2 regions of the Streptomyces sp. NBC_00038 genome follow, and region 1 is predicted to be linked to the other one. Evidence: riboswitches for the same ligand, from Rfam matches in the RefSeq annotation. Region 1 holds a riboswitch; the other holds the start of a gene.
The links. A riboswitch is a leader RNA that binds a small molecule or an ion and turns the genes downstream of it on or off. The one in region 1 is predicted to bind glycine.
Positions count from the first base shown of each region.

Region 1 (4,579 bases):
TCGCCGACCGGTGTGTGCAGCGGTTGCGGGGAGCCGGGCTGTCCGGGCGGACCATCGTGCTCAAGGTGCGGAAGTACGACTTCTCGACGCTGACGCGGTCCGAGACGCTGCGGGGGCCCACGGACGATCCCGCGGTGGTGCGGGAGGCGGCCGCGCGGCTCCTCGATGTGGTGGACACGACCGGTGGGGTACGGCTGCTCGGCGTGGGCGTCTCCGGGCTGGCCGACTACACGCAGGAGGACCTGTTCGCGCAGGCCCAGGCAGCCGCGGGGGAGCTTGCGGCTCAGGAGCATGCCGAGGAGGAATCGACGGAGGACGGCACGGTCGAGACGGTGCCGCCCGCCGAGCGGCGGTGGCCGGCGGGGCACGATGTGCGGCATGCCGAGTTCGGGCACGGGTGGGTGCAGGGGAGCGGGCTCGGGAGGGTGACCGTTCGGTTCGAGACTCCGTACTCCGAGCCCGGGCGGGTACGTACGTTCCGGACCGACGATCCGGAGCTGGAGCCGGCGGATCCGTTGCCGTTGGTGGCTGCCGTCGGCCATCGCCGTGACGGCTGAGTTCGGTTCGGCGCTGGGGGTCGTCCGGTCGCGCCCGAGCCCCCCGAAGGGACCGCGTCACCCGGGACCCGAGATGTTGTGTCAGGCCTCGTCCGTCCCTGCCAGGCGGCCGAAGTCGCGGTCCGGTGGAGTGGGAGGGGAGGCCACGTCGAGGCCGTAGTGGTGGTAGAGCTGGAGTTCCTGTTCGGGGGAGAGGTGGCGGCCGACGCCGAAATCGGGGGCGTCCTTGATCAGTGCTCGTTCGAAGGGGATGCGCAGGGTTCCTTCGACGAGCTCGCTGGGCTCCAGGGGTACGAAGGCGTCCCTGCTGAACAGGCCCGTGCGTATGGCCGCCCACTCCGGGACCCCGGTCGCGTCGTCGAGGTAGACCTCGTCGATCGTGCCGATCTTGGCGCCGTTGCGGTCGAATGCCTTGCGGCCGATCAGGTTGCGCGGATCGATGTCGGTCTGCACGGTGCCCTCCATTTGGTCGCAACTCATCCGTAAGCACTACAAAAGAGCAGATTCAGGAAGGTGGCCACTCGAAGGCCCGGGCGTTGCCCTCGCTGGTACCCTGGCAGCGGCTGCTGACCCCGCGCGGGAGAGTCCTCCAGACACCATCGGAGGGCGCCGAAGGAGCAAATCCTCCCCGGAATCTCTCAGGCCCACGTACCGCACGGACGAGGTCACTCTGGAAAGCAGGGCGGGTGCCGAAGACGGCTCCCGCTCTCACCGACGGTGAAAGTCGGGTCGCAGTGGGTGGGCGGGCCGGTGAAGCTCTCAGGTTGTGATGACAGAGGGGGAGGCCGTCGGGGTACCCGTGCCGGGGTGCCCCTCGAAGGTCGCGTCTGACCAGGAGGCCTCCGCCATGACCGCCCCTCGCATTCCGCTCTCCGAGCTCGAACAGGGAATCCCCTTCGAGCAGCGCCATATCGGGCCCGACACCGAGGCACGGGCCAAGATGCTCGCGCAGGTCGGATACGGCTCGCTCGACGAGCTCACGGCCACCGCGGTACCGGACGTGATCAAGAACGCCGAGGCGCTGGAGCTGCCGGGCGCGCGCACCGAGGCCGAGGTCCTGGCCGAACTGCGTTCCCTCGCGGACCGCAACCAGGTGCTCGACTCGATGATCGGGCTCGGCTACTACGGGACCTTCACTCCGCCGGTGATCCTGCGGAACGTCATGGAGAGCCCGGCCTGGTACACCGCGTACACGCCGTACCAGCCGGAGATCTCGCAGGGCCGGCTCGAGGCGCTGCTGAACTTCCAGACCGTCGTCGCCGAGCTGACCGGGCTGCCGACCTCCGGTGCCTCGCTGCTCGACGAGAGCACCGCGGCCGCCGAGGCGATGGCGCTGTCCCGGCGCATGGGCAAGAACAAGAAGGGTCTCTTCCTGGTCGACGCGGACGCGCTGCCGCAGACCGTCGCCGTCATCGAGACCCGCGCTGAACCAACCGGTGTCGAGGTCGTCGTCGCCGATCTGAGCGAGGGAATTCCGGCCGAGCTCGCCGAGCGTGAGATCAACGGCGTGCTGATCCAGTACCCGGGCGCCTCCGGTGCCGTACGCGACATCAAGCCGCTGATCGAGCAGGCACACGAGCTGGGTGCGGTCGTCACCGTCGCCGCCGATCTGCTCGCTCTGACTCTGCTCACCTCGCCGGGCGAGCTGGACGCGGACATCGCGGTCGGTACGACGCAGCGGTTCGGGGTGCCGATGGCCTTCGGCGGTCCGCACGCCGGGTACATGGCGGTGCGCGAGAAGTTCGCGCGCAGCCTGCCCGGCCGGCTGGTGGGTGTGTCCGTCGACGCGGACGGGCACAAGGCGTACCGCCTGGCCCTGCAGACGCGGGAGCAGCACATCCGTCGTGAGAAGGCGACGAGCAACATCTGTACGGCTCAGGTGCTGCTCGCCGTGATGGCGGGTATGTATGCCGTCTACCACGGTCCCGAGGGGCTGAAGACCATCGCGCGGCGTACGCACCGGTACGCGACGATCCTCGCCGAGGGTCTGAAGGCGGGCGGAGTCGAGGTCGTACACAGCGCCTATTTCGACACGCTGACCGTACGCGTCCAGGGCCGGGCCGCCGAGATCGTGGCGGGCGCCCGGGAGCGGGGGGTCAACCTGCACCTCGTCGACGCCGACCGTGTGTCGATCTCCTGCGACGAGACCACCACGCGCAGGCAACTGGCCGCTGTGTGGACCGCGTTCGGTGTCCAGGGTGATGTCGAGGCGCTGGACTCGGCCGCCGAGGACACTCTTCCGACCTCGCTGCTGCGCACCGACGAGTACCTCGCGCACCCGGTGTTCCACCAGTACCGCTCCGAGACGGCGATGCTGCGCTACCTGCGCAAGCTGTCCGACCGTGACTACGCGCTGGACCGCGGCATGATCCCGCTGGGCTCCTGCACGATGAAGCTCAACGCGACGACGGAGATGGAGCCGGTCACCTGGCCCGAGTTCGGGCAGCTGCACCCCTTCGCGCCCGCCGAGCAGGCGCAGGGCTACCTCACGCTCATCCGTGAGCTGGAGGAGCGGCTCGCCGAGGTCACCGGGTACGACAAGGTGTCGCTGCAGCCCAACGCCGGTTCGCAGGGTGAGCTGGCCGGTCTGCTCGCCGTACGCGGATACCACCGCGCGAACGGCGACGAGCAGCGCACCGTCTGCCTGATCCCGTCCTCCGCGCACGGCACGAACGCGGCGAGCGCCGTGATGGCCGGCATGAAGGTCGTCGTCGTGAAGACGGCGGACGACGGCGAGATCGATGTGGAGGATCTGCGCGCCAAGATCGAGCAGCACCGCGACGAACTGTCCGTGCTGATGATCACGTACCCCTCGACGCATGGCGTCTTCGAGGAGCACGTCGCCGACATCTGTGCGCAGGTGCACGAGGCCGGCGGCCAGGTGTACGTGGACGGCGCCAACCTCAACGCGCTGGTGGGGCTGGCCAAGCCGGGTCACTTCGGCGGTGACGTCTCGCACCTCAACCTGCACAAGACGTTCTGCATCCCGCACGGCGGCGGCGGTCCCGGCGTCGGTCCGGTCGGTGTCCGCGCGCACCTGGCGCCCTACCTGCCGAACCACCCCTTGCAGCCGGCGGCCGGTCCCGAGACCGGTGTCGGTCCGATCTCGGCCGCTCCGTGGGGCTCCGCCGGGATTCTGCCGATCTCGTGGGCGTACGTCCGGCTCATGGGCGGCGAGGGACTGAAGCGTGCCACGCAGGTGGCCGTGCTCTCCGCGAACTACATCGCCAAGCGCCTCGAGCCGCACTTCCCGGTGCTCTACACCGGTCCCGGCGGGCTTGTCGCGCACGAGTGCATCATCGACCTGCGGCCGCTCACCAAGGCGACCGGCGTGAGTGTCGACGACATCGCCAAGCGGCTGATCGACTACGGGTTCCACGCGCCGACGATGTCGTTCCCGGTGGCCGGCACGCTGATGATCGAGCCGACCGAGTCCGAGGATCTGGTGGAACTCGACCGGTTCTGCGAGGCGATGATCGCCATCCGCGGGGAGATCGAGAAGGTCGGCTCGGGTGAGTGGGCGGCGGACGACAACCCGCTGCGCAACGCTCCGCACACCGCCGCCTCGCTCGGCGGGGAGTGGGAGCACGCCTACAGCCGTGACGAGGCCGTCTTCCCGGCCGGTGTCTCGGTCGCGGACAAGTACTGGCCGCCGGTGCGCCGGATCGACCAGGCGTACGGCGACCGGAACCTCGTCTGCTCCTGCCCGCCGCTGGATGCCTACGAGGACTGATCAGCGTTCAGGACTTGGACGCTTACGGGGAGTAACCACCCTTGGATGCGCGTCGGGGCCGGTTCGGAGAGTGCGTCTCCGGGCCGGCCCCTCTTATGTCTGGGCGGCCTTGCGGGCGCCACCCGGTTGTGCGGTTCAGGCCGCCGTCATCACGTGCTCGCTGCCCTGCGGGCGGTGCGGGGCGATGATCTGGCCGTCAGGCAGGAGCTCACCGGTGTCCTCGAAGAGCAGAACGCCGTTGCACAGCAGGCTCCATCCCTGCTCGGGGTGGTGCGCCGCGAGGCGGGCG
Region 1 covers NZ_JAPELQ010000001.1:1,819,815-1,824,393, reverse strand. The annotation lists gene OG219_RS08520 (DNA polymerase IV) at 1-557, shown strand, start outside; gene OG219_RS08515 (PRC-barrel domain-containing protein) at 639-1,010, opposite strand; glycine riboswitch at 1,125-1,221, shown strand; gene gcvP (aminomethyl-transferring glycine dehydrogenase) at 1,405-4,290, shown strand; gene OG219_RS08505 (DUF5999 family protein) at 4,426-4,579, opposite strand, start outside.

Region 2 (4,579 bases), 5.6 Mb from region 1:
CGAGCGCTCGGCCCAGTGCGTCCAGGGGAAGTGTGCGGGCCTCGCCCTCCCAGAGGGAGAGTTCGACGCCGATGAACATCACGGGCGTGCCGCCCTCGATGCTGGCCAGGCAGCGGCGGGCGGTCAGCACGACGCCGGTGCCGGCGAACTCGGCGGAGGCCGCGGCCAGGAAGTCCACCGGGTCGTCCTGCCAGTCCGGCTCGAAGAGCCGCACCCGGCCGCCGCTCGCGGATCCGTCCAGGGGCGTACGCCCGGCGCGGCACAGCTCGGCGACCGCGGGGGGCGGCAGCGGTACGCCGACCACACCGTCCGGGTTCACCGCGATGCCGATCTGCGGGGGCAGCCCGCGGGCGAACTCGACGGCGGGCGCGATCGTGTACGACATGTGCCCGCCGGTGACCTGGCGGAACTGCTCCTCGGAGCTGAAGACAGGGACGTACGCCTGACCGGCGATCTCCAGCGTCGGCAGGTCGAGCGGGCCGCTGTTCGGACCGCCGCCGTTCGGCAGCGGGACCCAGACGAAGCTGCGGCCGAGGACCTCGACGATGCGGGCGCCCGAGGAGGGCCCCGCGGGCACGCCGAGGGACGCGGCGAGCACTTCCTCCAGTTCGTTGCCCGGCCATCCGCCGTGTGGATGGGGGTGCGCCTGCGCCGGGAGGCCAGGGAAGTCGGGGAAGGCTGGGAAGTCCATCTGTCTACCGCCTGCTGTGAACCACTGTTCCGGTGTTCCGGCTGGCAAGGTTAGTGGGCTCGTACGGCATCTCAGCCGCTCCCGGCCGCTCAGCCGCCGAAGTCGATCCGGCGCAGCACGTCGGCCGCGTCCCGGTCGATGAGCACCGCCGAGCCGCAGCCCTCCGGCAGGTCCCCCTTCTCCACGGAGCGCAGCAGCCGGGCGACCGCGCCGCGGTGGCGCGAGAACGCGTACCGCGAGACGCCTCGGCCTCGTTCGCGCTGGCCGTCGAGGGCCGTGCCCGGCGTGACGTCGAGCAGCAGCAGGTGCAGGGTGCCGCCCCGGCGGCGGGCCTCGCGGGCGAGCCAGCGGCGCACCCAGGCCTGTGTGCCGCAGTCGTGTACGACCACTCCGGCGCCGGAGCGCAGCGCGCGGTGCAGGCCGGTGTAGTGCGCGAGGCGGACGAGGGGGCGGTAGACCGCGTACGGAAGCCAGCGGGACACGTGTCCGTCCCAACGGTCGCGGGTGTCCTGCGAGTCGATGCGCGGGCCCGAGACGGCGCGGCGCATCAGGGTCGACTTGCCGCTGCCGGGGAGCCCGGTGACCACGACGACGTCGGATGTGCCGAAGTGCAGACCGTGCGGGCTGTGGCCCGCGCGGTCCCTGAGGTCGCGGACGACAGCCGTCGGGAACGGGTCGCACGCCTCCCGGGCCGGGGCGCCGGGCTGCTTGGGCAGCGCGAGGCCCGCGGTCGTCGCGTACGCAGTGGTCCTGTTCACCGTGATCGTCCTCCCCATGGGTCTGGAGTCCCATCCCCGCCGAGTGTAAAGAGAAGGTAATGCGCGGTGCTTCCTGTTTCCGTAATCGATCTGCCACAGGGCGGTTACAGATGCGGACTGCCAGTATCGGACGGCGCGTGCAATGATGTGCCCGCCAACTGCATACCGGCCGCTTGAATCCGCGCGGGAGAGTCCCAGGTCTTGTCACACCGTCCTGGGCGCCGAAGGAGCAAGTCCCTCCCTTGAATCTCTCAGGCCCCGTACCGCGCGGGCGAGGCACATCTGAAAAGCGGGCTGCTGACCAGTGGCTCCACCCAAGGTGCAAATCATGACCACCGTTTCGCGGGGTCGTGATGAACCTCTCAGGTTCCGATGACAGATGGGGAGGAACGACCTCGCCGTCATGCCTTGGGAGCCCCACCGATGAGCAGCAACGCACCCCGTCACACCGCGCTCGATGCCCTGCATCGCTCGCTCGGCGCGACGATGACCGACTTCGCGGGCTGGGACATGCCCCTGCGCTACGGCTCCGAACGCGACGAGCATCTCGCCGTCCGCACGAAGGCCGGCCTCTTCGACCTCTCCCACATGGGCGAGATCACGGTCACCGGGCCCCAGGCGGCCGCGCTCCTCAACTACGCGCTGGTCGGCAACATCGGCTCGGTGGGCGTCGGCCGCGCCCGCTACACCATGATCTGCCGGGCGGACGGCGGCATCCTCGACGACCTCATCGTGTACCGGCTGGCCGAGACCGAATACATGGTCGTCGCCAACGCCTCGAACGCCCAGGTGGTGCTGGACGCACTCGTGGAGCGGGCGTCCGGCTTCGACGCCGTCGTGCGTGACGACCGTGACGCGTACGCGCTGATCGCCGTCCAGGGCCCGGAGTCCCCCGGCATCCTCAAGTCCCTCACGGACGCCGACCTCGACGGCCTGAAGTACTACGCCGGTCTGCCCGGCACGGTCGCCGGCGTCCCGGCGCTCATCGCCCGCACCGGCTACACCGGAGAGGACGGCTTCGAGCTGTTCGTCTCCCCCGGCGACGCCGAGAAGGTGTGGCAGGCCCTCACCGAGGCGGGCGACCCGGCCGGGCTCGTCCCCTGTGGTCTGTCCTGCCGGGACACCCTGCGCCTGGAGGCGGGCATGCCGCTGTACGGGCATGAGCTGAGCACCTCGCTCACCCCCTTCGACGCTGGTCTCGGCCGGGTCGTGAAGTTCGAGAAGGAGGGCGACTTCGTGGGGCGCGAGGCGCTCTCCGAGGCCGCCGCGCGTGCTCTCGAGAACCCCCCGCGGGTGCTCGTCGGCCTGATCGCCGAGGGCCGTCGCGTCCCGCGCGCGGGCTACTCCGTCGTCGCCGACGGCAAGGTCGTCGGCGAGGTCACGTCGGGCGCCCCGTCCCCGACGCTGGGCAAGCCGATCGCGATGGCGTACGTCGACGCCACGCACTCCGCTCCGGGCACCGCCGGAGTCGGTGTGGACATCCGCGGCAGTCACGAGCCCTACGAGGTCGTGGCACTGCCGTTCTACAAGCGCCAGAAGTGACACTGGGGCACGTGCCGGGCCACCGGCCCGGCCGCGCGTGCCAGAAGTGACACCGGGCACCATCCGCCCTGGTCATCACCCCTCCCCCGTCATCAGCACTCCCCCGCGTACAGGAGAATTCAGGCCATGAGCAACCCCCAGCAGCTGCGCTACAGCAAGGAGCACGAGTGGCTGTCGGTCGCCGAGGACGGCGTCTCGACGGTCGGCATCACCGAGTTCGCGGCCAACGCGCTCGGCGATGTCGTCTACGCCCAGCTTCCGGAGGTCGGTGCCACGGTCACCGCGGGTGAGTCCTGCGGTGAGCTGGAGTCGACCAAGTCGGTGAGCGACCTGTACGCCCCGGTCACCGGCGAGATCGTGGAGTTCAACCAGGACGTGGTGGACGACCCGGCCCTGGTGAACTCGGCCCCCTTCGAGGGCGGCTGGCTGTTCAAGGTGCGCATCGCGGACGAGCCGGAAGACCTGCTCTCCGCCGACGAGTACACCGCTTTCACCGCCGGCTGAGGAGTCGTAGTCCCCATGTCTGAATCCAAGTCGCTTCTGAACACACCCCTGCACGAGCTCGACCCGGACGTCGCCGCCGCCGTCGACGCCGAACTGCACCGCCAGCAGTCCACCCTCGAGATGATCGCCTCGGAGAACTTCGCTCCGGTCGCCGTCATGGAGGCCCAGGGCTCGGTCCTGACCAACAAGTACGCCGAGGGCTACCCCGGCCGCCGCTACTACGGCGGCTGTGAGCACGTCGACGTCGTCGAGCAGATCGCCATCGACCGCGTGAAGGCGCTCTTCGGTGCGGAGCACGCCAACGTGCAGCCCCACTCGGGCGCCCAGGCCAACGCGGCCGCGATGTTCGCGCTGATCAAGCCCGGCGACACGATCATGGGTCTGAACCTCGCCCACGGCGGGCACCTGACCCACGGCATGAAGATCAACTTCTCCGGCAAGCTCTACAACGTGGTCGCGTACCACGTGGACGACGCCACCGGCCAGGTCGACATGGCCGAGGTCGAGAAGCTCGCCAAGGAGTCGCAGCCGAAGCTGATCGTGGCCGGCTGGTCGGCGTACCCGCGTCAGCTGGACTTCGCCGAGTTCCGCCGGATCGCGGACGAGGTCGGCGCGTACCTGATGGTCGACATGGCGCACTTCGCCGGTCTGGTGGCGGCGGGCCTGCACCCGAACCCCGTACCGCACGCCCATGTCGTCACGACCACCACCCACAAGACGCTGGGCGGTCCGCGCGGTGGCGTGATCCTGTCCACGGCCGAGCTCGCCAAGAAGATCAACTCGGCGGTCTTCCCGGGTCAGCAGGGCGGTCCGCTGGAGCATGTGATCGCCGCCAAGGCCGTCTCCTTCAAGGTCGCCGCCTCCGACGACTTCAAGGAGCGCCAGCAGCGGACCCTCGACGGTGCGCGGATCCTGGCGGCGCGGCTCGTCCAGGACGACGTGACCTCGGTCGGTGTCTCGGTGCTCTCCGGCGGCACGGACGTGCACCTCGTCCTGGTCGACCTGCGCCACTCCGAGCTGGACGGGCAGCAGGCCGAGGACCGCCTCCACGAGGTCGGCATCACGGTCAACCGCAACGCCGTCC
Region 2 covers NZ_JAPELQ010000001.1:7,407,226-7,411,804, reverse strand. The annotation lists gene OG219_RS33625 (enhanced serine sensitivity protein SseB) at 1-691, opposite strand, end outside; gene OG219_RS33620 (AAA family ATPase) at 781-1,455, opposite strand; glycine riboswitch at 1,624-1,725, shown strand; gene gcvT (glycine cleavage system aminomethyltransferase GcvT) at 1,873-2,991, shown strand; gene gcvH (glycine cleavage system protein GcvH) at 3,118-3,495, shown strand; gene glyA (serine hydroxymethyltransferase) at 3,511-4,579, shown strand, end outside.
Region 2: another riboswitch for glycine. It lies ahead of gcvT (glycine cleavage system aminomethyltransferase GcvT); the one in region 1 lies ahead of gcvP (aminomethyl-transferring glycine dehydrogenase).